DNA from 3 places in the Caproiciproducens sp. genome. Region 1 is predicted to be linked to each of the others. Evidence: riboswitches for the same ligand, from Rfam matches in the RefSeq annotation. Region 1 holds a riboswitch; each other region holds the start of a gene.
What was found. Region 1 has a riboswitch for fluoride ahead of ACQGQ5_RS12420 (inorganic diphosphatase). Riboswitches for the same ligand answer to the same signal wherever they lie in the genome.

Region 1 (9,782 bases):
CAGCGACGACGAGCTGAAGGATACCATCGGGAATTATTCCGTTTACGCCAGAGTCCAGCCGGAGCATAAGGTCCGTATTGTCAACGCATGGAAAACCAACGGGATGATTACCGCCATGACCGGCGACGGCGTCAACGACGCCCCGTCGATCAAAAGCGCCGATATCGGCGTGGGCATGGGAATTACGGGCACGGACGTCACCAAAAACGTGGCGGACATGGTGCTTGCGGACGACAACTTCGCCACCATCGTTTCCGCGGTGGAGGAGGGCAGAAGAATCTACGACAATATCCGGAAGGCCATTCAGTTTCTGCTGGCTTCCAACCTGAGCGAAGTGCTTTCCATTTTTGTCGCCACCCTTCTGGGCTTTGTCATTCTGAAGCCGGTGCACCTGCTCTGGATCAACCTGATTACCGACTGCTTCCCGGCCCTGGCACTCGGGATGGAGGAGGGGGAAAAGGACCTCATGCGGCGCAGTCCACGCAATCCCCGCGACGGCATTTTTGCCGGAGGACTCGGCACGGACGTCGCCTATCAGGGGGTTCTGGTCACGGTTGTCACCCTGTCCGCGTATTTCATCGGCCATTTTCTCGAATCCGGGGCCTGGGAAATCACCAACAGCGCCGACGGCATGACCATGGCTTTTCTGACCATGTCGATGGCGGAGATTTTCCATTCCTTCAACATGCGTTCCCAGCGCCATTCGATTTTCAGCATGAAGAAGCAGAACGGATACCTGATCGGCGCCATGCTCGTGTCGCTGCTGCTGACCACGGCCGTGATCTATATCCCTGCTCTGGCGTTTGCCTTCCAGTTTGAAGAAATCTCCCTGCTGGAGTATTCAGTCGCGCTGCTGCTTGCTTTCTCAGTAATTCCGATTGTGGAAATCGTGAAAGTGTTCCAAAGAAAATTCGCAAAAAATTCCACTTATGGGAATTGATTTCTCTTCGGTACGGCGGAATAAAAACGAATCGGGAGCACATAATAAGTTCTGGGTACATTGAATGATTCTTAACGGATCAGTACCCTTTTAAACGAAAAAAGATTGGCAAGCAAAGATTTAATCATGAATACTGGGAGATGGTTAAGTTGAACAGATCAGTCTGGGAACCTATCATGATCCGTGCAGTAACGCCTTTATGAAGACCCAAGGATAAGTTTGGCTGAACTCATTGATTCTCAAGTTTTGACAATTAAATACGAGCTTGGAGGGGCGGAAATTCCGAATGGGATTTCCGTCCCTTTTCTTTTTTTCGCATTTCTGCATTCCGGCCTGTGCCGGAATATTACTGGAAAACAAAAAGTTTTGACAATAAATTTGGGGCCCAATCTGGTTATTGAAAGAAATCTGTGCTAAAATATAGGTACTTTTAAAGTACATATAACACAGGGTGTATGGGAGTATTTGCGATGATACCGACCGGGCGCCGTAACGGCGAAAACCATGCGGATCGATTTTCGGCCGGGCGCCTGCCGGCGGTTCCCATGTGTTTTTGGGGGGTATCCATGAAAAGGTTTATCAAATTTGCCGACGGGCTGCTGATTGTATCCTTCTGCCTGACTCTGGTTTCGGTTGTTTCGGGGACCGGCCGGCAGGGGAACGCTGTTTCGAACGGCGTTTTGGATATCGGCGCCGCCGGCCTTTCCTCACCTGTTCCGATGACCGGGGTTTGGGAGTTTTACTGGGGACGGCAGGTGAGCCCCCGGGGGAGGATAACGGATGCGGACAACAAACAGCTTGTTCCGGTTCCCGCAAACTGGACGGCGTACCGTGATGCGGACAATAAACCCTATTCACAGGAGGGATACGCCGTCTACCGGGTGGTTCTGAAAGCGCCGAAGGGCCTTTGCCTTGGGGTGAAGTTTCCCCAGATCGGTTCTTCCTATCGGCTGTGGATCGACGGAAACGCGCGTTTCGAAAGCGGCCGGGTCGGGAAAACCGCGGCGGAATCCAGACCGCAGTGGACGACGCAGTCTGTTTTCTTTCAGACGCAGCGGGAAGACACGGAAATTCTGATAGAGGTTTCCAACTTCGATTATTTCCGTTCGGGCCTGACGATTCCCATTTTGGTGGGAACCCAGCAGCAGATCCAGCGGCTGGGCGATCAGGGCTTGTTTATGGACACCTTTCTCTTTTCGTCCCTGTTTGTGATGTCGGTGTTTTTCTTTCTGCTGTATTTTGTGCGTTCTCACGACAAGGCCCACATCTGTCTGGCGCTTTTTGCGGCGGCTATCTCCCTGCGCCCGCTGCTGTACGGCGAGTGCTATTTCAATAAGATTTTCCCCGGCATCAATTTTCAATTCAACACCAAGCTGTATCTGGTCAATTTCCTGGTGATCCAGCTGATGTGCCTGTTTTTTTACTATCAGTATCAGGAACTGTCGAGCAGAAGGTTTATGCGTGCCAGCGGAGCGGCGGTGTCCGCCATTGTTTTTGTGGGCGTTTTCCTTCCGGCCCGGTATATGCTGTATCCGGTTGTTTTGCTGGAAGCGATGATTCCCGTCGCCGTCGCCAACTGCCTTGTGACGCTGGTGCGCGCAATGAGAAAAAAATACGAAAACGCCGAAATCAACCTTTTGAGCGTTCTGCTCCTGTTTTTCCTGTCCATTGTGGATATCCTGAAAAATAACGGGCTTACCGTGATAAACCTTTATTACACTCCGATCGCAATGCTCGTCGTCACGTTCATTCAGGTCTTCCTGCAGGTGGGAAGATTCAGGGAAAGCACCCTGCTGAACGAAAAGCTGGCCAATGAGGTCGGGATCAAAAACCTGAAGCTGGAATACGCGATGAAGCAAAGGAGCGTTACGGAAAAACTCAACAACGGACTGAGAGCGATGGTCTCCACTTTGGAAACCGAGGGCCTTCTGGTCAGCATTCTGGAAAATCTGTATCAGATTATCGAATTTGAAAGCGCCGTCATGGTTTTGCGGGTGAACGAGAACCTGGGTTATATCGTGACCAAACTGAATCACGAAAAGGTGGTCTGCCGCAGGTATTCCGGGAGGATCGCCCTCAGGGATCAAAATCAGCCCGAGAACCGAAACGGCGGCGGAAAAATTTGCGTACACGATCTTTACAGCCGGGACAGAGACGGAAAAGTCCTGATCGCAAAGCCTCTTTACTATAATCATAAGCTGTTCTCCGTTATAAAAATGATTGTCAGCAAAAGCAGGGAGATTTCTGCCGGAGACCTGGAGCTGGTGGATATCTATACGGAGCAGTCGATTTTGGCGCTTCAAAACGTAAAATCCTATGAAAAAATCAAAGAATTGGCCCTGTATGACGAGCTGAGCGGTATTTACAACCGAAGGCAGCTGATGAAGCTCGGCATTATGGAATATATTTCAGCCAAAGAAGCCGGCTGCGATTTTTACGCAATGATGCTGGACATCGATTTTTTCAAGGCCGTCAACGATACATACGGCCATCTGTTCGGCGATAAAATCATTAAAAACATCGCGAATATCTGCAAACGGTGTATCCCGGCCAGCGCAGTGGTAGGGCGGTACGGCGGCGAGGAATTCCTCATTTTCCTCAGGGACATGGAACAGGCGGACGTCAGCCTGCTGGCGGAAAAGCTGAACGGGGAAATCAGAAGCTGCAGCTATTCCTTTGAGGGCAACGACCGTATTCACGTGACGGTCAGTATCGGCGTCGCAAAAGGGAAAGAGGAGCGGGTGAACCTGTACGACCTGATCAATCGCGCGGACAAGGCGATGTACCTGGCGAAAAACGAAGGGCGCGACTGCGTCCGATGGTTTGCGCAGGAATGAGAACCCCTCTGTTTATTGACAGGATGTTTTGTATTGTGCTATAATAAAAACCGGGAATGAAGTTCTCCCGTAGCAAACGCTAAAATTGCTTTTTAAGCTGATGACTTCTGTGATATCACAGCGGGTTGTCGGCTTTTTTATTTGCAAATCAGAAAATTCAAGATGCAGGAGGGACTTTTTTTGAATATTTGGCACGAGATTTCTCAGGACAGAATTCATGCGGACAGCTTTTTCGCGGTGATTGAAATTCCCAAGGGCTGCAAGACGAAATATGAGCTGGATAAGGAATCCGGCTTTCTTTCCATGGACCGTATCCTGTACACTTCCGCGCATTATCCGGCGAATTACGGTTTTATTCCGCGTACCTACGCGGCGGATCACGATCCGCTGGACGTGCTGGTGCTCTGCTCCGAGGACATTCAGCCGCTTTCTCTGGTGCGCTGTTACCCCATCGGGGTGATCTCCATGGAGGACGGGGGCTTTGTGGACGACAAGATCATCGCGATCCCGTTCGGCGACCCGACCTTCAACGAATACCGGAACATCGACGAGCTGCCCCCGCATATTTTTGACGAAATGATTCACTTTTTTGCGGTGTATAAGGAACTGGAGGGCAAGGCCACGGCGGTGGACTACATCCGCGGAGTGCAGGACGCGAAACGGATCATACAGGAAAGCATCGACGCTTACACGGAAAAATTCGGCGGTGCCAACGCCTGATCTCCCCTGTCGGAAACGGGCGCTCCGGCGGCTTCCGGCCGCTGCGGGGCGCCTTTTTTATTTTGCGGCAGTAAAAGATGCTTGACAGGCATTTTGATGACGTTTAATATAGAATGAAAAACATGTAAAGGGGTGCTGTGATGATTAACAAGTTTTGTACTTCTCCGCTGTGGGAATCCGGCAGGACGCTTGCCGCGATCGCGCAGGGCGCCGTTCCGGCGGAAACCGTGATTATCAACGCCAGACTGGTGAATGTCTGTACCGGGGAAATCCTGCCGGATACCGATGTGGCCATTTCCTGCGGCAGGATCGCCCTTGTCGGCGACGCGAAGCACTGTATCGGAGAAGGTACAACCGTCCTGGACGCAGCCGGCCAGTATATCGCCCCCGGATTTTTGGACGGGCATATGCATGTGGAATCCTCCATGATGAGCGTGGGGGAATACGCGCGGGCGGTCATTCCTCACGGCACGGTGGGAATCTATATGGACCCGCATGAAATCTGCAACGTCCTCGGGCTGGACGGGGTTTCCTGCATGATCGAGGACTCCAAAAGGACCCCGCTGAAAACGATGGTCACCACACCGGCCTGTGTTCCCGCCGTTCCCGGCTTTGAAGATACCGGCTCCTCCATCGGCCCGGCGGAGATCGCAAAGACCATGCGGTGGGACAGCGTGGTGGGCCTTGGGGAACTGATGAATTTCCCGGGCGTGCTGAACTCGGACCCGCAGATGCACGGCGAGATCGCCGAAACGCTCAGGGCGGGCAGGATCGTGACCGGTCATTACTCCATGCCGGAGACGGGGCGCGGGCTGAACGCCTATATTGCCTCCGGCGTGCGCTGCTGCCACGAGTCCACCCGCGCGCAGGACGCGCTGGCGAAGATGCGGCTCGGCATGTACGCCATGCTGCGGGAAGGTTCGGCGTGGCGAGACCTTCATGAGGTGGCGAAGAGCATTACCGAAAATAAAATTGACACCCGGTTCGGGGTGCTGATTTCCGACGATACCCATCCGCACACCCTGCTGAATCAGGGGCATCTGGACCACATCGTCCGCCGCGCGGTGGAAGAGGGAATCGATGTCATGACCGCCATTCAGATGGTCACCATCAACTGCGCCCAGTGCTTTCAGATGGACCACGAGCTGGGGTCCATTACGCCCGGGAAATGCGCGGATATCGTTTTTATCGGCAGCCTGGACAGGCTGGACGTTACGCGGGTGCTGATCAACGGTGCCGTTGCGGCGGAAAACGGAAAGCTTACCGAAAAACTCCCGCCCTATCATTACCCGAAGTGGGCGACGGAATCCATGCATATCAAAAATCCCATTACGCCGGAGTCCTTTGCCATTCCCGCGAAGGGCGAACGGGTGACCGCCCGCGTCATTGAAGTGATCCCCGCCAGGGTCGGTTCCTACGAACGGCATGTTTCGCTCAGGGTGGAAAACGGGCGGGTCGGTTCCGACGTCGAACAGGATGTCCTGAAAACGGCGGTCTTTGAGCGGCACCATGAAACGGGAAAGGCCGGATTCGGCTTTGTCAAAGGGTTTGGTATCCGGTGCGGGGCCATGGCTTCCACCGTGGCGCATGACGCGCACAACCTGCTGGTGATCGGCACCAACGACGAGGACATGGCGCTGGCCGCCAATACGCTGATCGCGTGCGGCGGGGGAATGACCGCCGTACAGAACGGCAGGGTTCTGGGGACGGTTCCGCTCCCGATCGCCGGCCTGATGAACGACAAGCCGGTGGAGGAAATGGCTGAAATCGTCGGAAAGCTGAGCGAGGCGTGGGAAAAGATCGGGTGCGGCATGGTTTCTCCCTTTATGACCATGGCGCTGATCCCGCTTGCCTGCCTGCCCGAACTGCGCCTGACCGACAGGGGGCTGGTGGACTGTACGGAATTCCGGTTTACTCCGCTCTTTGTGGAAGAATAACAGATGTCTGCCGTGGGAACATCCTATCCCCCCCTTCCCGCACACAGAGCAAGCAAAAACCGGAAGGGTCAGGGGTGGGGAGAAAACATTTCAAGTGAAAGTGCTCCGGCGATTTCCTTATACAACGAACGGGCTGCCGCAAAACGAAAGTTTTGCGGCAGCCCGTTTCAGCTTTATTGCTCCGGAATCCTATTTTACCGCGCCAGTTTTCTGAACGCCCAGCTCGACGGTTTCGCCGTTCAGGTCCCATTCCTTGGCGAAGCCCGCCATTTCGTCCAGCCTGACTTCTTCGGCCAGCACGTCGTTCTGAATGGAGGCGAGATTGTCGGAAATGATTTTCGCGATCCGGTCGTTTCCCTTTTCATAGACGACGATATGGTCGGTCACGTCAAAGCCCGCGTCCTTGCGCATGGTCTGGATCTTGCTGATGATCTCGCGGACGAAGCCCTCTTCGATCAGGGCTTCCGTCAGATGGGTGTCGATGACCACCGTGATTCCGTTGTCCGCCATGGAAACGTAATTTTCCGCCTGCGCGGTTTCTATCAGCAGTTCCTCGGGGGTCAGGGAGATCTCCCCGTCCGAAAGGGCGAGGGTCAGGGCGCCGTTGGCGTCGAGCTCCTTCTTCGCCGCGCTTCCGTTGAGTCCGGCGAGCGCGGTGCGGATTTCGCCGATCTTCCTGCCGTATTTCTGCCCCAGAATTCTAAGCTGCGGCTTGAAGTGGTAGGAGGTGAAGTCCGAGACGTCTTCGGTAAACAGGATTTCCTTGCTGTTCAGCTCGTCGCGGATGATGGTCCGGTAGAATTCGCTCAGCGGCTTTTCCGAACGGACATACATTTTCGCGATCGGCTGGCGGTTCTTGATGTTGGCGGTATTTCGCGCCGCGCGGCCCAGCACGACGATGTCGAGCACCAGCTCCATGTTTTCTTCCAGCTCTTTGTCGATCAGGGATTCGTCGACGCTCGGAAAATCGCAGAGATGGACGCTTTCCGGCGCGGAGGGGTCGATTTTACAGACCAGATTGCGGTAAATATCCTCCGTCATAAACGGAATCATGGGAGACGCCGTTTTCGCTATGGTGACGAGCGCGGTATACAGCGTCATGTAGGCGTTGATCTTGTCCTGCGGCATCCCTTTGACCCAGAAGCGCTCGCGGCTTCTTCTGACATACCAGTTGCTCATTTCGTCGACGAAATCCTGAAGCGCACGCGCCGCCTCCGGAATCCGGTAGTTCTCCAGATGGCCGTCGATGGCTTTCACAGAGGTGTTCAGGCGGGACAGCAGCCATTTGTCCATGACGGTCAGGCTGCCGCGGTCCAGCGTGTATTTGGCGGCGTCGAATTCGTCGATATTGGCGTACAGTACGAAGAAAGCATAGGTGTTCCACAGCGTCCCCATGAATTTGCGCTGGCCCTCCGTCACGGCCTTGCCGTGGAAACGGTTCGGGAGCCAGGGGGCGGAATTGCTGTAGAAGTACCAGCGGATCGCGTCCGCGCCGTAGGTTTCCAGCGCCTCGAACGGATCGACCGCGTTGCCTTTGGATTTGGACATCTTCTGCCCGTTCTCGTCCTGCACATGGCCGAGGACGAGGACGTTTTTATACGGGGCCTTGTTGAAAATCAAGGTGGAAATCGCAAGAAGGGAATAGAACCATCCTCTTGTCTGGTCCACCGCCTCGGAAATGAAGTCGGCGGGGAACTGCTGATGGAAAAGCTCCTGATTCTCAAACGGATAGTGATGCTGCGCGAACGGCATGGAACCGGAGTCGAACCAGCAGTCGATCACCTCCGGCACGCGTTTCATCTGTTTGCCGCATTTCGGGCAGGTGATGGTCACCGCGTCGATATACGGCCGGTGCAGCTCAATATTCTCGGGGCAGTTGGGGGACATGGCTTTCAGCTCCTCAATGCTGCCGACAGAGTGCTTGTGCCCGCACTCGCACTCCCAGATGTTCAGCGGGGTGCCCCAGTAGCGGTTGCGGCTGATGCCCCAGTCCTGCACGTTTTCCAGCCAGTCGCCGAAGCGGCCCTTGCCGATGCTTTCCGGAATCCAGTGGATGGTATTGTTGTTGCGGATCAGATCGTCCTTGACCGCCGTCATCTTGATGAACCAGGAATCCCTGGCGTAATAGATCAGCGGGGTGTCGCAGCGCCAGCAGAACGGATAGCTGTGCTCAAAAGCGGGCGCGGCAAACAGAAGCCCGCGCTGGTTCAGGTTTTTCAGGATCTCCTTGTCGGCGTCCTTGCAGAACATGCCCGGCCAGAGGGTCTCCCTGGTCATCTCGCCCTTTCCGTCCACCAGCTGTACGAAGGGCAGGCCGTATTTGCGGCCGACATTCGCGTCGTCCTCGCCGAAGGCGGGCGCGATATGGACCACGCCGGTGCCGTCCGTCAGCGTAACGTAGCGGTCGCAGGTGACGTACCAGCACTTTTTGTCCGGTTTTACAAAGTCAAAGAGCGGCTCGTATTCCTTATATTCCAGGTCTTTTCCGACATACGTTTCCAGCACGGTGTATTCTTCCCCCAGCACCTTGGGGGCAAGGGCCTCCGCCAGGTAATAGACGGCGTCCGCCGTTTTCACCTTCACGTAGCTTTCGTCGGGATTCACACACAGGGCCACGTTGGACGGCAGCGTCCAGGGGGTGGTTGTCCACGCCAGAATAAAGGCGTCCTCGCCCTTTACCCGGAATTTCGCGATCGCGGATTTTTCCTTGACGTCCTTGTACCCCTGGGCCACCTCGTGGCTGGAAAGGGGAGTCCCGCACCGCGGGCAGTAGGGGACGATCTTAAAGCCCTTGTACAGAAGGCCCTTTTCCCAGATCTGCTTCAGTGCCCACCATTCGGACTCAATATAATCGTTTTCATAGGTCACGTAAGGGTGCTCCATGTCCGCCCAGAAGCCGACGGTCCGGGAGAAATCCTCCCACATGCCCTTGTATTTCCACACGCTTTCGCGGCACTGCTTGATGAAGGGTTCCAGCCCGTACTGCTCGATCTGATCCTTGCCGTCCAGGTGAAGGAATTTTTCCACCTCCAGCTCCACGGGAAGCCCGTGCGTGTCCCAGCCGGCCTTCCGGGGGACCTGATAGCCCTTCATCGTCCGGTAGCGGGGAATCATATCCTTGATGACCCTTGTCAGGACATGGCCGATGTGGGGCTTGCCGTTCGCGGTCGGCGGACCGTCGTAAAACATATAGGTTTTTCCGTTTTTGCGGCTGTCGATGCTCTTCTCGAAGATTTTGTTTTCTTCCCAGAACTTTTCGATCTTCTTTTCGCGTTCTACAAAGTTTAAATTTGCGGGAACCTTGTCGTACATTGCTGAAACCTCCCAAAATAAAAAACCTCCGCCCTG
Region 2 (9,782 bases), on a different contig from region 1:
ATTCGGCGGGTTGACCGCCGTAAATGATTTCACCATGCAGATGGAAAAAAGGAAGATCCATGCGTTGATCGGGCCAAACGGCTCCGGAAAAACGACCACGATCAATATGATCAGCGGCGTGCTGCAGGCAAACTCCGGCACCATATTGTTTGACGGGCAGGATATTACCAAGAACACGACGAATAAGATTGCGAATCTCGGCGTCATCAGAACTTTTCAGAATATCAAGCTGTTCAAATCCCTTTCGGTCGTGGAGAACGTCATGGTCGGCGGGCACAAGGATACCCATATGGGCCTGCTTCATTCCCTGGTGGACGTCAGGGGCTCCCTGAAAGAAGAAAGCGCTTTAAAGGAAAGGGCGGAAGAAGTATTGAACTTCATTTCGCTTTACAATGTAAAAGATGAAAATGTAAACAATCTTCCCTACGGGCAGCAAAAAATGGTCGAGCTGGCAAGGGCCATGATGGGCCAGCCAAAGCTGCTGCTTTTGGACGAGCCCGCGGCCGGGCTGAATCCGACGGAAAGGGTCCAGCTCATGGAGCTCCTTCAGAAAATATACGACGGGGGAGTGGAATTATTTCTTGTAGAGCACAATATGGACGTCGTCATGAATTTCTGCCAGAAGATCACCGTTTTATCCTTTGGAGTCAAAATCGCGGAGGGAACGCCAAATGAGGTGCAGAATAACGACGAGGTAATCAAGGCGTATCTGGGCAAGAAATATAAAAAGCAAGGAGTGGATGAGGTACAATGAATGCCGTTCTGAGCGTCGAAGACATGGATGTTTACTATGGGAAGGTAAAAGCACTGAACAGTATAACGGTTTCGATCAACGAGGGAGAAATCGTTTCAATCATTGGATCCAACGGAGCCGGTAAGACGACGCTGATGAAATCCATTATGGGCCTTGTGAAGCTGGCAAAAGGCCAGATTACATTTATGGGCAAAACGGTCAGTAATTTCAAAACCCATAATATTGTCAACGAGGGAATTGTTTACGTACCGGAAGGAAGAAGAATTTTTCCGGAACTGACCGTATTTGAAAATTTGCAGATGGGAGCTTATTCCAAAAAATACAGTCCGGCCGAATATAAAAATAAAGTCGAAGAAGTGTATGAAATTTTTCCGAAGCTCAAGCAAAGATCCGCGCAGATGGGGGGCTCGCTGAGCGGAGGGGAACAGCAGATGCTTGCCATCGGAAGGGCGCTGATGGCTTCTCCGAAGCTGCTGCTGCTGGACGAACCGTCCCTGGGACTCGCCCCGATCATCATTGACGATATTTTTAACGTCATTATTGAAATCAACAAGCAAAAGCATATTCCCATCATACTCGTGGAACAGAACGCCTATATGGCGTTGAGCATCTCCACAAGAGCCTACATTTTGGAGATCGGCGATATTAAATATCAGGGCGACGCCAAAGAACTCTCTGAAAGCTCCGTCATCAAAAAAGCGTATCTTGGGGGATAGCGGTTTCCTTGCTACAGGAGATTTTTAAATTAAAGGGTGAGCTTCTGTGTATATTGATTTTCCTCCGGCAGACGTCCTCGTGCGCGGCATGGACCAAATCCGGATTCCCTCTATGGTTACCGTTGAACAAAAATATGATCCGGCGAATATCCGGGATATTTCTTCCCATATCCGCCGCCAAATGGAAGACAATCTGAAAAACAAAGGACAGTATTGGAATAAAAGGCTCTGCCTGACGGTTGGAAGCCGGGGAATTCCTCATCTTGACCGGATCGTCCGCACTGTATGCGACATTCTGAAAGAATGGGGAGCAAAACCGTTTATTATCCCCGCGATGGGCAGCCACGGCGGCGCTACGGCCGACGGGCAAAAGGAAGTGCTGGCCGGCTACAACATTACGGAGGACAGTATGGGGGTCCCCGTCCTGTCCTCCATGGATGTTGTGGAATATGCGCGATTGGATGACGGTACCAAACTGTACTGTGACAAATACGCCAGCGAATCAGACGGCATCATCCTGCTGAACAAGGTAAAGCCCCATACGGATTTTCGCGGCGCGCACGAGAGCGGGCTGGCAAAAATGATTGCGATCGGCCTTGCCAAGCATATCGGCGCTTCTTCCTTCCACCGGGTGGGCCTGGACCGATTTGCCGGGCTGATCCCGGAAGCCGCCGGGAAATTTCTAAAGCTGATGCCGGTTGCCTTCGGCATTGGGATCGTTCAGAACGCCTATGATGAGCTTTGCGCGATCGAAGTCATGGAAAAAGAAAAGATTATGGAGAAAGACAGGGAATTGCTTGTCCTTGCCAAAGAAAAAATCGCAAAATTCAAGTTTGACGAATTGGATGTGCTGGTTATTGATGAAATCGGCAAAAACATAAGCGGAATGGGATTTGACCCCAATATTGTGGGAAGAAACAATTCCGGAACGCGTGATTTTTCAAAAATTCTCCGTTTGCAGAAGCTGTTTATCCGGGGCCTTTCCGAAGAATCCCATCATAACGGAGCCGGGATCGCTTCGGCGGACGTAACGACAAGGCAATGCCTTCGGAGCGTTGACTGGGGTACGACCTGGACGAATATGATCACCGCGACAACACTGAACGGAGGAAGGATCCCCCTGTATATGAACAACGACAGACAGGCGATATTGCTTGCCATCCGCACCTGCAACGGAATCGATTTTGAGGATGTAACGCTTGCGCGGATCAAGAACACGCTTTCCATGAACGAAATTGAAATTTCACAATCCTTATATAATAAAATAAAAGATAGAAAGGACATTCATTTGATCCGGGGACCTCATGAAATGCGCTTTGACGAGCATGACAATTTAATATAACGCGGGCTATGCCCCCGTGATCCAAACTTGCGCTCCGCCTTTTTTTATTGTATGCTATCCTTAAAACAGCAAAGAATATTCAGATCGCCGCATTTTTTATGATCTGTAAGATACAAGGTGGTGCGCCGTATGTCCCAGACAACCAAACGGGCTTTGGAAGCTTCCCTGAAAAACCTGCTGCTCCAAAAGCCGCTGGATAAGATAACGATCAACGATATTGCGGAGGACTGCGGCATCAGCCGCATGACCTTCTATTACCATTTCAGGGATATTTTTGATCTTGTGGAATGGTCGTGCGTAGAGGACGCGACCAAGGCTCTGGAGGGGAAAAAGACATACGATACCTGGCAGCAGGGGTTTTTGCAGATCTTTGAAGCGGTGCTTGCCAACAAGCCGTTCATCATGAATGTCTATCATTCCGTCAGCCGGGAGCAGGTGGAAATCTATCTGTACAGGCTGACCTACGACCTCCTGATCGGCGTCGTCGAAGAAAAGGCAGAGGGCATGGCCGTCCGTGACGAGGATAAAAAGTTCATTGCGGATTTCTACAAATACGGATTCGTAGGGCTGATGCTGGACTGGATCAAGAACGGCATGAAAGAGGAGCCTCAGACGATCATCGACCGGCTCAGCTCGCTGGTCCACGGCAATATCACCTCTGCTTTGGACAACTACCGCACGGATATTCCTTTATCAAAACGCCCGGAATGATCAAACTTTTTACAATTTTCGCGCTGTGATGAAATTTTCATCACAGCGCGTTTTCTGTTTATGGAAGCCCTCCGCCGGAATGGATACAATAGTTTCAGAAACCAAAACAAACGGAGGTAACTTTTATGTATTATTCCAGCGGGAATTATGAAGCGTTCGCGCGCCCGGTTAAGCCGGAAGGCGTCGATCACAAGTCCGCGTACCTTGTAGGCTCCGGCCTCGCCGCGCTGGCAGCCGCCTGTTTCCTTGTCCGCGACGGGCAGATGAAAGGCAGCCGTGTCCACATTCTGGAAAAGGACCCGATCCCGGGCGGCGCCTGCGACGGATATCTCTATGAGAAGCTGGGGTATGTCATGCGCGGCGGCAGGGAAATGGATAACCATTTCGAGTGCATGTGGGACCTGTTCCGCTCCATTCCGTCCATCGAGACGGAAGGAATCAGTGTGCTCGACGAGTACTACTGGCTGAACAAGAAGGACCCGAACTATTCGCTGATGCGCGCAACGGTCAACCGCGGCGAGGACGCGCACACCGACAAAAAATTCGGGCTTTCGGATCAGGGCGCGGAGGAGATCATGAAGCTGTTCTTCACTCCCGACGAAGAGCTTTACAATAAGCGCATCGACGAGTATTTCAGCAGCGAGGTCCTGAACTCCAATTTCTGGATGTACTGGCGCACGATGTTCGCCTTTGAAAACTGGCATTCCGCTCTGGAGATGAAGCTGTATATCAAGCGCTTTATCCATCACGTGGGCGGCCTTCCCGATTTCACGGCGCTGCGTTTTACCAAATACAATCAGTACGAATCCATGATCCTGCCCATGATCAAATATCTGGAATCCAACGGGGTGCAGTTCCACTACGGCACCAGAGTCGTCAATGTGGAGTTCGATATTCGGAAGGACAGAAAAACGGCGAAGCGCGTGATCGTCCTTCACGACGGCAAGACGGAGAATATCGATCTGACCGAGGATGATCTGATCTTTATCACCAACGGCGGCTGCGTGGAGAATTCCTCCCTCGGCGGCCAGAACGCGCCCGCCCCGTTCAACACGGAGATCAAAGCGGGCGGCGGCTGGGATATGTGGCGGAAGATCGCCGCACAGGATCCGGCCTTCGGCCATCCGGACAAATTCTGCCATAATCCGGAACAGAGCAACTGGATGAGCGCCACCGTCACCACCCTGGACGGAAACATTCCGCCGTATATCCAGAAAATCTGCAGGCGCGACCCGTTTTCCGGGAAGGTGGTCACCGGCGGGATCGTCACGGCAAAGGATTCCAACTGGCTTTTAAGCTGGACGTTCAACCGCCAGCCGCAGTTCCGCTCCCAGCCGAAGGGGCAGCTTGTGGGCTGGATTTACGGCCTGTTCAGCGACAAGCCCGGCAATTACGTCAAAAAAAGCATGCGGGAATGCACCGGTAAGGAAATCTGCATGGAGTGGCTGTATCATATGGGAGTACCGGAGGCTGAAATTCCCGTGCTTGCCGAAAAGAGCGCCAACACGATTCCCTGCATGATGCCGTACATCACCGCGTTCTTCATGCCCAGGGCAAAAGGGGACCGCCCGCTGGTCGTCCCGAAGGGCGCCGTCAATTTCGCTTTTCTCGGCCAGTTCGCCGAGACCGCGCGCGACACCATTTTCACCACCGAATATTCCATCCGCACCGGCATGGAAGCGGTGTATACCCTGTTGGATATCGACCGCGGCGTGCCGGAGGTCTGGGGCAGCGTGTATGACGTGCGGGACCTGCTGAATTCCACCGTATCCCTGCGCGACGGCAAGAAAATGACCGATATGGAGCTTGGGTTCAAAGAGAGGCTTGCCATGAAGCTGCTTCTGAAAAAAACCGAGGGCACCGACATTGAAAAGCTTCTGAAAGAGCATCACGTGGTTTAAAGGATGATTACAATCACGCCCCTGCGGTCCGACGGCCGCAGGGGCGTGACGTATCCAAAGCCGCCGGTTATTCATCCAGGCTTTCAAACCGTGCGATATAGTGAAATTTCAGCAGAGACGTCATACTCGGGTTGACGACCTCGATTTGATCGAGCTGACGGAATGCAATGCCTGCTTCCAGACGGATTTCTCTTTCCTCTCCCTTTTTCAGGTCATAATGCTCCGGCTGGCCGTTTTGCAGCGGTGCGGACCATGTGCCGCCGTCCGGGTCGTAGGCGCTGTGGTTCAGGCGCAGCTTTCCCTCCAGCACGGTGATGCTGTACACGCATTTTCCCGCCTGCACCGGAAGCAGGCAGGAACTGGACCGGAAGCTCATCTGGCCGCTCAGCGTAACGATATCGTCCATATGCCGGCATTTCAGCACGTTCCCGGCCGATTTTTCACTGGGCATATTTTCCGGCACGATCATAACGATGCATTTCGCGTATTTTACGACATAGGCTGCAACCGAGCCGATTTTCTGGGACAGGCCGGTCTTTGTGGATTTGGTCATCACGATAATATCGATTTCATCCTGCTCTGCACATTCGAGGATCTGATCGCCGGCCCGCCCGAAAACGACCTGCTTACGCACGGGATAGCCCGGCAGCTGTCCGGCCACCGCGTCCAAGGTGGATTTCAGCTGCGCTTTGGATTTTTGCAGTTCCTCTTCCGAATACATCGTTTCCGTATCTTCCCGGACCATAAGCAGTACGATGCTCACATCCTCCGGCGTATAGAGCGATTTGATCAGACCGACCGCCTGCAGGCTCCGCGCTGTTCCGTCGATCGGAAGTAAAACCCTTCTCATAACAACACCTCCGTAAACTCAATGATTTCCGGGAAAACGGCGTCCCCCGGCTCGTTTTAAAAAAGCTTCCCCGTTGTGTAACCCATCGAAAAACAAAGAAGTCCGGCTGCCAGCGACAATACGATAAACAGGAGGGACTCCCTGACGGCGTCGTGCTGCATGAGCTGCACGCTTTCAACGGTAAAGGTGGAAAAGGTGGTAAAGGCGCCGCAAAAGCCGTCGCCCAGAAGCAGGTAGGAATTTCCGCTGATGCCCAGCCCGCAAAAAACTCCCAGGAGGAATGCGCCCGACAGGTTGATAAAAAAGGTACCGAAGGGAAAGGTATGATTTTTTCTTTTTGAAAAGGCGGCTCCGATCTGATAGCGGGCGATTGCGCCGCAGACGCCGCCGACGCTCAGTAGGACGAAATCCATCAGGCGGCGCGCCTCCGTTCCATCCGCTTTGCGGTTCTGATCCCGAGCCACGCGGCGGCAAGGCCCGGCAGGACGGAAGCAAAAACGTAAACCGCCGAAAGAAGGACATCCCCGGAAAGGCCCAGCAAAACAGCTTCTTTGCAAAGGGTTGAAAACGTGGTATATCCTCCCAGCAGGCCCGTGGTGATACCCAGGCGCACTTCGGCGCTCACCGGGAATTTTTTTGCGAACAGGATGGTCAGAAAGCCTAATAAAAAGCTCCCGCTCACGTTAATCAGGATCGTGAGAATGGGACGGTAAAGTTCGTCAAAGGGCAGAGGAAGCTGATGGACCGCGTACCTCAGGATGGTTCCGGCCGCCCCTCCGACCGCGACAGCGATATTTTTTTTCATAGATACCCCCCAATTTGGCATTTCCATTGCTGCGACCAGGCCTTATTTGCATTCCTGTTTTTACAAACAGGGCCTGAACTGTAAATTTTTCTGTTTTGCGGAAGAGGAAAATAAAAAGCTGACCACTTTCTATGATTCCCATAGAAGTCATCAGCTGAAAAGCAATTTTAGCAGCGCTAAGGGAGAACTTCATTCCCGTTTCTGCATTATAGCAAATTATGACGGATTTTTCAACCTTTTCTCCGTTTGCGTACGGCTTATAAGGAAAAATGCAGGCAGGCGCCATCCACTGAACGGAATTTTATTGCCCATTGATTTTTATAAAAGCATGTTCTATAATAGCCTTGGGAATGAAGTACTCCCACGGTAATACCGAAATGCGTGAAAGCTGATGACTTCTGTTTGGAAGCCACCGGCTTTTTTGTCGTTATCAGACTGTGGCGCCCGGAAAAGGCCGCGGCAGCGCGGTGGCTTCCGCATCATAAAAAACAAAAGAAGGTGCGGTATGGAAGGAATCAATCCTGCCTCCGGTCCGAAGGCCGTCCGGCAGGACAGGAAAACAGACGCCGTCGTCCTCGTCGGTGTCGGAAAGCTGGGAAAGGCGCTGATGAGCTACGCGGGCTATTCCGCATACGACCTTGATATTCTTGCCGGGTTTGACATTGACCCGAAAATCATCAAAAAAGGCGCGTACGGAAAGCCGGTGTACCCTGTTGGCAGACTGAATGAAATCTGCCGCCGGCTGGACGCGAAAATCGGAGTGATCACGACGCCCGGAAGCTGTGCGCAGCCGGTATGCGACGCGCTGGTAAAAGCCGGAATCGTCGCGGTCTGGAATTATTCCTCGGTACGGCTGAAGGCACCGCCGCATGTAATGGTGCATCACGAGGATATGACCGGTTCGCTCCGACGTCTTGCCGAGTATGCGTCAAAGCACTAAAAACAGGAAGAGGTGTGCAATGTGTTTTACAGTATCTTGTTTCCGGCTGAGGAGCAGTGGAAAAACCCGAGGAAGGAAGCTGCGCCGGACTGCTTCAGGGACCTTTATCTTGACCAGATCTTCCGGCCGATCCTGAACAGCAGAAAAGAATACGGACTCGAAAGCTTCTTCTACACTTCGCTTCGCGACAGCGATACCCTTATTTACCGGCAGAAAGTCATGCGGGAGCTGGAAGACGACGGGCTGCGCGGATTCTTTTCCGATTTTTCACAATCCATCTATCGCCTCAGCCAATCCATGGAAGCCATCAAAAAATCGCTCACGTCCGAAAACAGCTATGAAAATCATTATCTGACCAAGGGACGTCTGCTCGACTGTGCGGACAGCTACTGTACGGAGCTTGCCGGGCTGGCGGATGGGCTGCGGGACCGGACGCTTTGCTCGGACGGACTGCGCGGCTTTATGCGGTATCTGGCCGCCTATACCGGGACGGAGGCGTTCACGGAGCTTCGGGGACAGATCGGCCGGCTGCGCGAACAGCTTTCTTCCGTGGAATACTGCATGCTGATCAAAAACGGGGTCCTCCGTGTCCGGAAATATGAGGGGCAGGAAGATCACAGTAAGGAAATTCTCAGGCTGTTCGACAAATTCCGCCAGGGGGACGGGACGGATTACCGCCGCAAGCTTTCCGAAGAACCGTACGCGCAGCATGTGGAGGCGGCCGTGCTGAATATGGTCGCCTCCTGGTACAGGGACATTTTTGAGAATCTGGACCATTTCTGTTTAAAATATCTTGATTTTATCGACCCGACCGTCTCGCGGTTTTCCCGTGAAATTCAGTTCTACTTCTCCTGGCTGGAATATATCCGGCCGCATCGCGGGAAGGGGCTCCCGTTCTGTTACCCGAAATTGTGCGAAAACGCGGAACACCTTTACGACAGGGACGGCTTTGATCTGGCTTTGGCTTCTTCCATGGGAGATGCCGGGCAGCCGGTGACGAATGATTTTGTGCTGAATACACCGGAGCGGATCATCGTCGTGACCGGGCCCAATCAGGGCGGAAAGACGACCTTTGCCCGTGCCTTCGGGCAGATCCATTATCTCTCCTGCCTGGGGCTGTGCGTGCCGGGAAGGGAAGCGGCGATCCTCCTTTTTGACAGTATCCTCACCCATTTTGGACGGGAGGAGGATTTGTCCACCCGGAACGGAAAGCTGCAGGACGATCTCGAACGTCTTCACGGGCTTCTCGGGCGCGCTACCTCCCGGAGCATCATCGTCATCAACGAGATTTTTTCCTCCACCACTTTGACGGACGCGCTGCTGCTGGGGGGCCGCATGATGGACGCCCTTGCGAAGCTGGGCGCTCCCGCCGTGTGCGTCACCTTTATCGACGAGCTGGCCGCACACGGGGAGGAAACGGTTAGCATGATGAGCTCGGTCCGGGAGGACGACCCGGCGGTAAGAACTTTTCGGATTACCCGCAGGCCGCCCGACGGCCTTGCCTATGCGATGCACATCGCGGGAAAATACGGGCTGACCTATGAGCAGCTCTGCGAAAGGCTGCGCGGCGGACTCTGCGGCAGTCATAAGGGAGGCTGAAATTTTGAAAGTACACTTGATGGATCAGGATACGGATTTCAATCCGCAGGAGAAACCCTGTTTTGGGAAGGACACGCTGATCGCCGATCTTGAGTTTTCCCGCATCCTTTCGGCGATGGCGCGGGACGACACCATGATTCGGGAGGCGTGCGGCTCGGCCCTGT
Region 3 (9,782 bases), on a different contig from region 1:
ATCAGATCGAGACTCTGGCCCGCATGGAACTGGATGAAACGCTTATGGGACGCCTGGAAGATAAAGTGCGCAAAATCTCTTGGGCCATTACGGACACACCCGGCATTGAGGACATCCGACCGGAGGTGTTTTCCGGCGATTACGGGCTGACGCTGGTGGAACATATGCCGTTTGGTGTCGCCAACTGCATCCTGCCGTCCACTGCGCCTGTAGCTACGGTGATTCACAACAGCATTTGCATGATCGCGGCGGGAAACAGCGTGGTCATCAGTCCCCACCCCGGTGCGCTCAAAACGACGCTGCGCGCGGTGGAACTGGTCAATCAGGCCGTCAGCAGCGTAGGGGGCCCCAAAAACCTGATTGCTTCGCCCAGTAAAATCACAATGGAAATTTCCAAAAAAATGATGACGCATCCAAAGGTGTCCCTGCTGATGGCGACTGGCGGACCCGGAGTGGTAAAGGCGGTTTTGAGTTCCGGGAAAAAGGCGATTGGCGCGGGCCCGGGCAATCCTCCGGTGCTGGTGGACGAAACGGCGGACATCGCCAATGCCGCCCGGTGCATTCTGGCCGGAAATATGTTTGACTACGGCCTGCAGTGCATTTGTGAAAAGGAAATTGTCGTTGTCGATTCCGTCGCTGACCGCCTGATCGAGGAACTGAGGAAAAACGGAGCATATTTTATTGAAGACAAGGAAACCATTGAACGCCTCAGCAAAATGGTCACCAATGAGGACGGATCCATCAACCGCAAATATGTGGGAAGGGCACCCTGGATCATCCTGAAGGATCTAGGGATTTCCGCCGATCCGTCGGCAAAGTCCATTATTTATGAGGCGCCGAGGGATCACATTACCGTAACGGAAGAATATCTGATGCCGCTGCTCCCGATTGTGCGTGCAAAGGACGTCGCGGAAGCAATTGCACTTTCCGTGAATTATGAGGGTGGGCGCCGGCATACGGCGATCATGCATTCCAAAAATATTGACAATATGTCGACGTTTGCAAAAGCCGTTTCCACGACCATTTTTGTTAAAAACGGACCGTCCTTTGCCGGGGTCGGCATGGGCGGAGAAGGGCATATGACCCTGAGTATTGCCGGACCGACCGGCGAAGGGCTGACTGTGCCGCGCACATTTACCCGGAGGCAGTGCTGTGCCCTGATCGGCAGTTTCAATATGCGGAGCCAGAACAAGCTTGCGGATCTCTGGAAATAATCCGGGAAGAAAAATACTTACGGGCATAATTGTGCGGAAGGAAAAGGCGGGGGAGTCTTATGATCGAAAAAGTAGCAGTGGGAGCCGCAGAATTTACCGGTTTGACGGCGGCGATCGCTTTTTTGGATGCGGCGGTCAAGGCGGCCGACGTCCGGATGACTGGTTACGAAATCACAGGCAACGGTCTTGTGACGGTGAAATTGTCCGGGAATGTCAGCGCGGTGCAGGCGGCAATGGACGCAGGTCTTCTGGCGGCGCAGCCGATCGGCAGAGCGGCCGGTCATCTTATCCTTGCCCGCCCGCATGAAGACGTGGGGAAAATCTTATATTCCAGAGACAACAAGATACGAAGATCTCCGGAACCGGAGGAGGAATCGCCCGCCGCGCAAAACGTCCCCCCGGAGTCCTCGGTGGAATCTGAGGCATTGTCTCCGCAGCCGGAGGAGGAAGCTTCTCCGGGTACCGTCGGACTTTCTGAAACGGAGGAAATTCCGGAGCCGATAGCCCAAGTGCGTCAGGAGCCGGAGCAGGCAGCCTGCAACCTGTGCGGCGACCCGAAATGTCCGAGAACCAAAGGGCAGCCACGAAGAGATTGTATCCACTATAAGGATGGAGAGACCTTTAAAGGGAATCGGTAAGGTAAGCAGGAAAAGGAGAGCGCCCGACTGCATTGCAGGCTTTTCCGAACAGGCTGCGAAAAAATTTTTCCATTTTGCGAAGGGGGCATTTTCGTATGAAAGAAGAAAAGGAATTGGTGCGGCTGATTACAGAGGAAGTCATGCGCAGGCTCCGTGCGGAAAAGGAAGGCCAAGACGGAAAACAGAAGGTTTTGGCTCTGTTTTGCGGCGGCCTTTCCGGCGCGAAGGAGGCCATCGCTTCGCTGAAGAGCTGCAGGGACTTATGCACGACTTGCGCGGTCCTGACTCCGGGGGCGGAAAGGGTCCTGGGGACGGACCGCATCCGTTCCGAATTGTCCCCGGAAGAATTGCTGACCGACGGTGACGAACAATCAGAAATCGAACTCATAGGTAAAGCTGATCTGCTGGTGATTCCTGTTTTTACCCGCAATAGCGCGGCCAAAGCCACTTACGGAATTGCGGATAATCTGGTGACCCGTCTGCTGGCACAGGCTTTCCTTCAGAGCAAGCCGGTCATTGCGGCGCGGGAAGCCTGCGATGTCAGCCAGAAGGCAGGAGCGAATCCGGTTTATAAGAGCAGATTGACCGCAAACATTCGGCAGTTGGAACAATATGGAGTCCTTTTTACCGATGCGGCGTATATCGGCGGAGCAGTTAAGCGGAATATCCGGCGGTCCGGAACGGACATCTCCCGAGGGGAGAATTTCCCTTCCGCAGCCGATTTCGCCGGAAAACTGCTTACACGTGCAGAAGTATCGGGCTGGAAAGGCGATGTTCTCCGTCTGCCCCCGGGTACGGTTGTGACACCGGCCGCGATGGACGCGGCCGGTGAACGGGGAATTGAACTGTGCAGGCTGACTGCCGCATCGGATTTTTCCTGAGGGGAATGACTGTTAAAAAATAAACCGGCTTATTCGAGGAGACTGCTATGTATATCGCGAAAGTGACAGGCCATGTAGTATCGACCAAAAAAGATGATCGGATGATCGGTTTCAAGCTGCTGACAATTTGCCCTTTGCAGAATGTGGGTGTCTATAGCGACACGGTCCGGGTGGCAATTGACGGCGTTGGAGCAGGAATCGGAGAGGAAGTGCTGGTTGTGGACGGTTTCGCTGCGAGACAGGCGGTGGGAAAGCAGGAAGCACCCATCGACTCAGCTATTGTGGGCATCATCGACACGATGGATATCGGCGACGCGGCGAACGGCTGACCGCAAAATTTCTATCGGCTTCCCTTCGCAGCTTCAGTGTAAAAGAGCCACAGCTGTGTTAACAATACACCCTCTGGATTTTCAATTGATAAGCTCTCGGGAAGCAGAGCATCAATTACGTTTAGCCTGCACGATTTGAGGTGCAGTGTCATCCAAAACGGCAAGAGGAAAACGCGACGTTTCAAAATGAGATCGCGGAGGTTCGGAATATGTCTGATTCCCATAAGGAAAAAATCTGGAGCTTGACAATTGGGGAAAAAATGATAAACTGTAGGCAAAGTCATTTTATGGAATGATTGATGAAATGTAAAATATTAAAGTGATGAAGCTCACTGTAATTGCTTAAAAAGCTGATGGCTTCTGTCGGAAGGACAGAACTGTCGGCTTTTTTATTTTCAGCAAAATTGGCGGAGGAAGGGGAAAATTGCGGTGCCTCAGGAGAAAACAATCTTCAGCATTGAAAATTCGTATCGGGGACGGGGGCTGAACGATGCGGAAATTCAGAGCCGCCGAAAGAAATACGGCATGAATGAAATTTCCGAAAAGAGGACGGGGCCGGTCATGGGGACCTTAAAACGCCTCTGGGGTCCCATCCCCTGGCTGCTGGAGGCGGCTATGATCTTTGAGCTGATTCTGGGGAAGGGCGTTCAGGCCGGCGTCGTTTTTCTGCTGCTTGTTTTTTCGGCGGTTACGGGGGAATTTCAGGAGGAACGCGCGAAAAAGGCGATCGTCTACCTGCATGGTCAACTGCAGATCAACGTCCGGGTCTTGAGAAACGGAACATGGCAAACGCTGCAATCGCGCGAGCTGGTTCCCGGCGACATCGTGCATGCCAGAGTCGGGGATATCGTTCCGGCCAACATGAAAATCATCGGCGGCATCGTCAGTGTAAACGAATCCGTTTTGACCGGCGAGTCGATCGACGTCACAAAAAAGGCCGGTGAAATCGTTTGTTCCGCTTCTACGGTCAGCCACGGCGAGGCAATTACAGAAGTTACCGCGACAGGCGCACAAAGCTCCTACGGAAAAACCGCGGAGCTGGTGCGGACCGCAGAGGCTCCGGGGAGACTGCAGACCTTATTGTTTCACATCGTCCGCTATCTTGCCTATCTGGATGTTGTTCTAGCCGTGATCCTTGTAATCGCCGCGCTCGTTTATGGAACTCCCTGGCAGGAACTGCTGCCGTTCCTTGTGGTACTGATCATCGCGACGATCCCCATTTCCATGCCATCAAGCTTCACGGTGGCAAATTCGCTGGAAGCGCGGAATCTGGCAAAAGAGCATGTTCTGGTCTCGGGCCTGACCGGAATTCAGGAAGCCGCGGGCATGGATGTCCTGCTCGTTGACAAAACGGGGACTTTGACGAATAACCAGCCTGAAATTGCCGGGCTTCTTCCGTTCGGGAACGTTGGGGAACCGGAGCTGCTGAGGCTGGCCGCCGCCGCGAGCGACGATACGTCAAAGGATTCGATCAGCACGGCAATCCTTCGGGAGCTTCGCAGCCGGGAACTGACCATGCCGGAGAGAACCTCCTTTACCGCGTTCGACCCGGTTCGGAAAGTGTCCCGGGCCCGGATCGTCCAAAACGGAATCCTCCCGAACGTGGAGCTCGGTTCCCCGGCGGTCGTTTCCGGGACGGCGGAAATTCCCGCGGACTTCATGGAGCAGGTTGACCGATTGAGTTCGAAAGGCGCAAGGGTTCTTGCCGTTGCTTCCGGAGAAAAGGAGAAACTGGTTTGCCGGGGGCTCGTCGCGCTGGCGGATTCCCCGCGGGAAGGCGCCAAGGAATCGGTTGCAAAGATCCGGGAACTGGGGATCCGCGTCCTGATGGTCACAGGCGATACGGCGGGCACTGCCAAAGCCATTGCCGAGCAGGTGGGGATCGGCGGCCGAATCGGGAAACTGGAAGACGCGCAGTCCCACCCTTTGGATTTCGACGGCTTTGCAAACGTCTACCCCGAAGACAAATATAAGATCGTCCGGGCGCTGCAGGAGACCGGAATGGTGGTCGGAATGACCGGCGACGGCATCAACGACGCGCCGGCGCTGAAACAGGCGGACGTCGGTGTCGCCGTCAGCACGGCCACGGACGTGGCGAAATCGGCCGCCAAGGTCGTCCTGACCGAACCGGATCTGTCGGATATCGCAAAGGTAGTCGACAGCGGACACCGCGTCTACCGCCGGATGATGACGTGGACGATTACCAAGCTGGCGCGCACGGCCGAGCTGGCGGCGCTTTTGACCTTTGGATTTATCTTCACCGGATTTTTTCCGGTTTCACTAAGCTTAATCGTGTTTATCGTTGTCATGAACGACATGGTCACCCTGACGCTCGGTACCGACAAGGCATGGCCGACGGCCGTCCCCGAAAAGTGGGATATGCCCCAACTGGCCAGGTTATCCGCTGTTTTTACCGCCGGCTGGCTGGCCCTTGGATTGGGACTTCTCTGGTTTTACCGAAGCGTACAGAATTTAGGCGCGGCGCAGATCAGCTCGCTGATGTTCCTTTATCTGATTTACTCGGCAATGGAAACCATTCTGATGACGCGGACGCGCGGCCCGTTCTGGTCGTTCGCGCCGAGCAAATGGGTGGGCGGCATGGTCGCCGTCAATTTTATTCTTGCTACGCTGATGGCTGTATTCGGTTGGGCGATGAGCGCTGTTTCCTGGCAGTCCATCACCCTGCTGCTCGTTGTCACCGTCGCCGCCATGCTGCTGCTGGACAGTCTGAAAAGGCTGTATTACAGAATCACGGGTATTTTAGGAACAGAAAGACGTCCGCGTGAATAATTTCCACTAACGTTATTCTGTTTGGTTTTGTGCCCTGGTCCGATTTTTCGAACTGACCTTACCCAAGATCATAAAAAGGGCATGAAGATCTCCCGAGGCGCGGGCCGGATTGCTTTGCAGCTGCACCACAAAAAACAAAAGAAAACCTGCGTAAACCTTGATTTACGCGGGTTTGTTGTTGGCAAAGGTACTACCTGTTGATAAAATGCACACCCCGAAAGCAATCGTTGAATTTGAACACCCCGATTGCCCATTGGAATTGCCGATGGGCTTAATGTATTGCCCAATGAAGTTGCGATTACGATAAATCGGCTCGTTATACACTTCCCAGCCATTGGACAAGGTGCAACGGTCGATCTGAACGCCATGTGCAAAGCAATCCTTGGCGTAAACTTCGTCGGGGCTTTGCCCTTTGAGGAAATCAATATTCGGGTATCCGGCGGCAATCAGGTGCTGCGCCATATTTTTGCCGATGCCGGAAATTTTCGTCAGGTCGGTCATTTCAGCATTTCCCTCACATACTCCTCCCGTACATCCATACGGACGGCAATTTCGGGAACGGTCATCCCGTTGTCGGCAAAACGGTGTGTTACCGCCACCATGTTCTCACCGACCTCAATAATGTGGTTGTCTGGGTCATAAAACCGCACAACTCGCTGTCCCCAACGATGTTCCTTCATCGGATGAACGAGTTCTAAACCGCCGATGTTTTCAAGGAAGTCATCAAAGTCATCTTCTTCAAAGTAGAGTTCGGCATCGTTCCCACGGAATGACACATTCAGCCCGCCGATGAACCCGCTCCATGTTTCGAGCGTTTGAAGCGCCAAACCACCCGTCAGTGTAACATTCGCTCCGTAGTCTGTCACGACGTCCAAGCCGAGATACTTCTTGTAAAACGTCTTAGAGCGTTCCAAGTCCGATAGCCGGTCAGCAAGTCCTTCCAGTTCGTATTGCCATAGCAATAAATAATGCTGTAGCTGTCTAGATTCCGAACTCAAGTATGATATTTCAAATTTGTTTTTTAGCATTTAATGATAGTACCAATGCCTCACGGCATTGGTACTATAAAAACCATTTTTGTGATACTATTTCTTTCTTCTTTTTTTAATCCACCGTTCAATTTTGTAATAAACTTTACCGTTTTTACGTCCATAAAAAGCAATGTCTAAAATCACCATCACTCCCAAATCAAATATTATCATTAATTCGAACAACATATAGTCATCATAATTTAAATAAAAAAATAATAGATCAAGTAAAAAAAATATTACATTAACAATAATAACCACAAAGTAAAGACAAACCAAAATTCTTGGAATCTCGGCTCTATAACGACTATACAAGAACCACTCTTTAAATGTTTGGCCTTTTCTCATCTTTTTTCTAGCACTGTTGTTTAATTGATAATCGATAATATTCCAATATAAGCCTCTAAGGTGGAAAAATGTTAATAAGAAAAGAAGTAGTATAGTCAATATTGATTGGAACATAAATTACCATCCTAATTCGACTAAAACTATACAGAAAAAGGTACCAACCAACCTTGCAAATAAATTTAATTTTTTCACATTTTGAGTCATAAATTCTCGTTTGGATGGAAAGGCCTTTTCAGGTTTTAAAGCCACCTTAGAAACCATTGCCCTTACGACCCAATAAATAACGATTAGAGCAATTGCCAAAACAACATAAGAATATATCAAAATATCTAAATCCACTTTATCTTACCGCCCTATCCATGAGTCCAATACATTGGTTCAGATGGTACGCTGCTTTAACAATAGTTTTAACCGTAAAGCCTTGTCACTTTTAGTTAATTTTTATGATCTCTCCATCAATAGATAATTCATAATTTTGCCCGATATCTTCAACATACGAATAATAAGTTGTACTTGGATCTATAGATGACTTATTTTTTTGAAACAATGAATTCCTATTGTCTGAAATATTGATTGGATTCTTTGAAAAAAAGTTATGTATGACAACATAATAATCATTCGTATGTTTACACTCATAGACTCTAATCATATAAATTTTTTCGTCACCGTTCTGCCACGTCTTTGTGAATACTTCCTCATATGATAGGTAGGTTCCGATTTTCCAGCCATTTTTAGCTTTCGGGATGATGGAGTAAGATTCCGATCCTTTATAAGAATATAGAAATCAGAGCGGAATCTTTTCCTTCAATAACCGTACCCATATTACCCATAACCGAATAGTTAAAAACATTTTGCGGGGATAAAAAAGTTATGAAGAGATTTTCAACAGGCATTAAGGATGACATGGAACAGAGGGCCATTGCAACCAAAAAAGAAATAACGATTAGCTTTTTTTTTAAGATTTTCTTATGCTTTTTGTAGAAGACCAGAAATCCTAGAAAGAGTAATATGGAAATAAATATTCTAACAATACCATACCACAATTTTGTTTTCTCCCTTAAGATGGTTGTAGTGAACCAATCGGCTGTCCTGTTTGGACAAATATCGCTGCTGCTGCAAGAAACATTCCGCTGACACTTACATTTAAATAATTAGTTTGATTGCTTTTATCGCTCAATTGAGCTGTAGTCGCACTTTCAAATCTCAACTTTAATTCTGCTAACGAAGCCCGCAATCCAAAACTATTCGACGCGGTCCCATTTTTTATTGATCCTGATACTCCTGTGTTGTTAAGTCCAAAGCTTATATTCAAAGTAAAATTAGGTACATTAATTTTTAATCCGACCGATGATGATGCAGTATTATCGCTCACTCCTATTGCATAAACAGAAATTAGTTTTGATGAGCTTCCTTGTTCGGATACTGTCGTAGTAGTTCTAGTGCCGGGTTTAACTGTAATAGGATACGGGTCTGGTATAATAGGGGGAATTTGGGGTTCTTCTTGTATCACTGCTGAGCTACTTGCACCAAAAGTAGCATTCGCAAAATTTACGATTGCTGTTCCAACACTTTTAAACCAATCACCGATCTCTTTCCAAAACAGGCCGCCAAGGTCAGAGCGGTTTACAGGGTTATTGCCGCAGTATGCGAACAAGTTATAGTCTCTGATATCCTGATTTGCTCCGATCTGCGCATCCGCATTCAGAAATCTCCCGGTTTGCGGATCGTAATACCTGCTGTTGAGACAATATAAGCCCGTTTCGGAATCGTAATAGTAGCCCCTGTAGCGGAACGGACTTTTTTGACCGACCTGATCAGCCGAGTTATCCGTGATGCTGAGTAACTTGCCCCAAGCGTCATAGGCGTATTCGACTACCAAATTGACATTGCTGTCGACGATGCCGGTCACGTCGCCCTGTGCATTTTTCGTATAGTAATAAGCCGTGCCGTTATAAGTAAATCCGACCAAAGTGTTGTCGCTGTCGTACAGGAACCATAATACGTCGCTGCCGGCCCGCTGGGCAACAATGGTGCTGCCGTCGAGGAAGTAATTGGTCGTTACTCCGTTAACAGTTCTACTGGTGCGGATTCCATTACTGTCATATGTATATTCTATAGTATATTCTACATCTTGGTTATTTACAATGGAAGATTTTAACTGTCGACCTGCCCAGGTGAAGCTCATGCCGTCCCGGTAGGTAAGCGGGTTTCCGATCGCGTCATAGGTGATGTTCTGCCCATCATAGCCGGTCAGCAGGTCCTTCCAGTTGGTATTGCCGTAATCGTAAGCAATGCTGCCGGTTTCCGTTCCCAGCGTGCCTGTGGTATAGGCATAGGTTGTGATCGCCGTGATGTTTCCACCGACATCGTAGCTATAGACTGTGCTGACCCCAGCCTTCTGATCATCCACACGAACCAACTGGTTTAACTGATCATAGGCATAGGTGGTTACATTACCGTTGATATCGGTTGTAGAGCTGATATTACCGTTGTCATCATAAGTATAGTGATACTGGGAAAGCGTGCTGTTGACGTCGCCTATTCTTCTATGGTT

Region 2: another riboswitch for fluoride. It lies ahead of ACQGQ5_RS05650 (fluoride efflux transporter FluC); the one in region 1 lies ahead of ACQGQ5_RS12420 (inorganic diphosphatase).
Region 3: another riboswitch for fluoride. It lies ahead of ACQGQ5_RS05165 (HAD-IC family P-type ATPase); the one in region 1 lies ahead of ACQGQ5_RS12420 (inorganic diphosphatase).

Annotation. Positions count from the first base shown of each region.
Region 1 covers NZ_JBNLXQ010000012.1:32,356-42,137, forward strand. Annotated here, with positions in the region: gene ACQGQ5_RS12410 (cation-translocating P-type ATPase) at 1-940, shown strand, start outside; gene ACQGQ5_RS12415 (sensor domain-containing diguanylate cyclase) at 1,507-3,777, shown strand; fluoride riboswitch at 3,821-3,894, shown strand; gene ACQGQ5_RS12420 (inorganic diphosphatase) at 3,958-4,497, shown strand; gene ade (adenine deaminase) at 4,638-6,434, shown strand; gene ileS (isoleucine--tRNA ligase) at 6,624-9,746, opposite strand.
Region 2 covers NZ_JBNLXQ010000004.1:188,846-198,627, reverse strand. Annotated here, with positions in the region: gene ACQGQ5_RS05685 (ABC transporter ATP-binding protein) at 1-754, shown strand, start outside; gene ACQGQ5_RS05680 (ABC transporter ATP-binding protein) at 751-1,470, shown strand; gene ACQGQ5_RS05675 (nickel pincer cofactor-dependent isomerase, group 22) at 1,517-2,812, shown strand; gene ACQGQ5_RS05670 (TetR/AcrR family transcriptional regulator) at 2,942-3,523, shown strand; gene ACQGQ5_RS05665 (oleate hydratase) at 3,649-5,424, shown strand; gene ACQGQ5_RS05660 (universal stress protein) at 5,492-6,274, opposite strand; gene crcB (fluoride efflux transporter CrcB) at 6,331-6,687, opposite strand; gene ACQGQ5_RS05650 (fluoride efflux transporter FluC) at 6,687-7,079, opposite strand; fluoride riboswitch at 7,214-7,285, opposite strand; fluoride riboswitch at 7,417-7,487, shown strand; gene ACQGQ5_RS05645 (redox-sensing transcriptional repressor Rex) at 7,585-8,019, shown strand; gene ACQGQ5_RS05640 (MutS-related protein) at 8,041-9,618, shown strand; gene ACQGQ5_RS05635 (MutS-related protein) at 9,623-9,782, shown strand, end outside.
Region 3 covers NZ_JBNLXQ010000004.1:87,901-97,682, reverse strand. Annotated here, with positions in the region: gene ACQGQ5_RS05185 (aldehyde dehydrogenase family protein) at 1-1,214, shown strand, start outside; gene ACQGQ5_RS05180 (BMC domain-containing protein) at 1,274-1,852, shown strand; gene ACQGQ5_RS05175 (flavoprotein) at 1,948-2,733, shown strand; gene ACQGQ5_RS05170 (EutN/CcmL family microcompartment protein) at 2,781-3,062, shown strand; fluoride riboswitch at 3,372-3,432, shown strand; gene ACQGQ5_RS05165 (HAD-IC family P-type ATPase) at 3,492-5,852, shown strand; gene ACQGQ5_RS05160 (helix-hairpin-helix domain-containing protein) at 6,015-6,353, opposite strand; gene ACQGQ5_RS05155 (VOC family protein) at 6,350-6,796, opposite strand; gene ACQGQ5_RS05150 (hypothetical protein) at 6,938-7,342, opposite strand; gene ACQGQ5_RS05145 (hypothetical protein) at 7,346-7,567, opposite strand; gene ACQGQ5_RS05140 (RHS repeat domain-containing protein) at 8,286-9,782, opposite strand, start outside.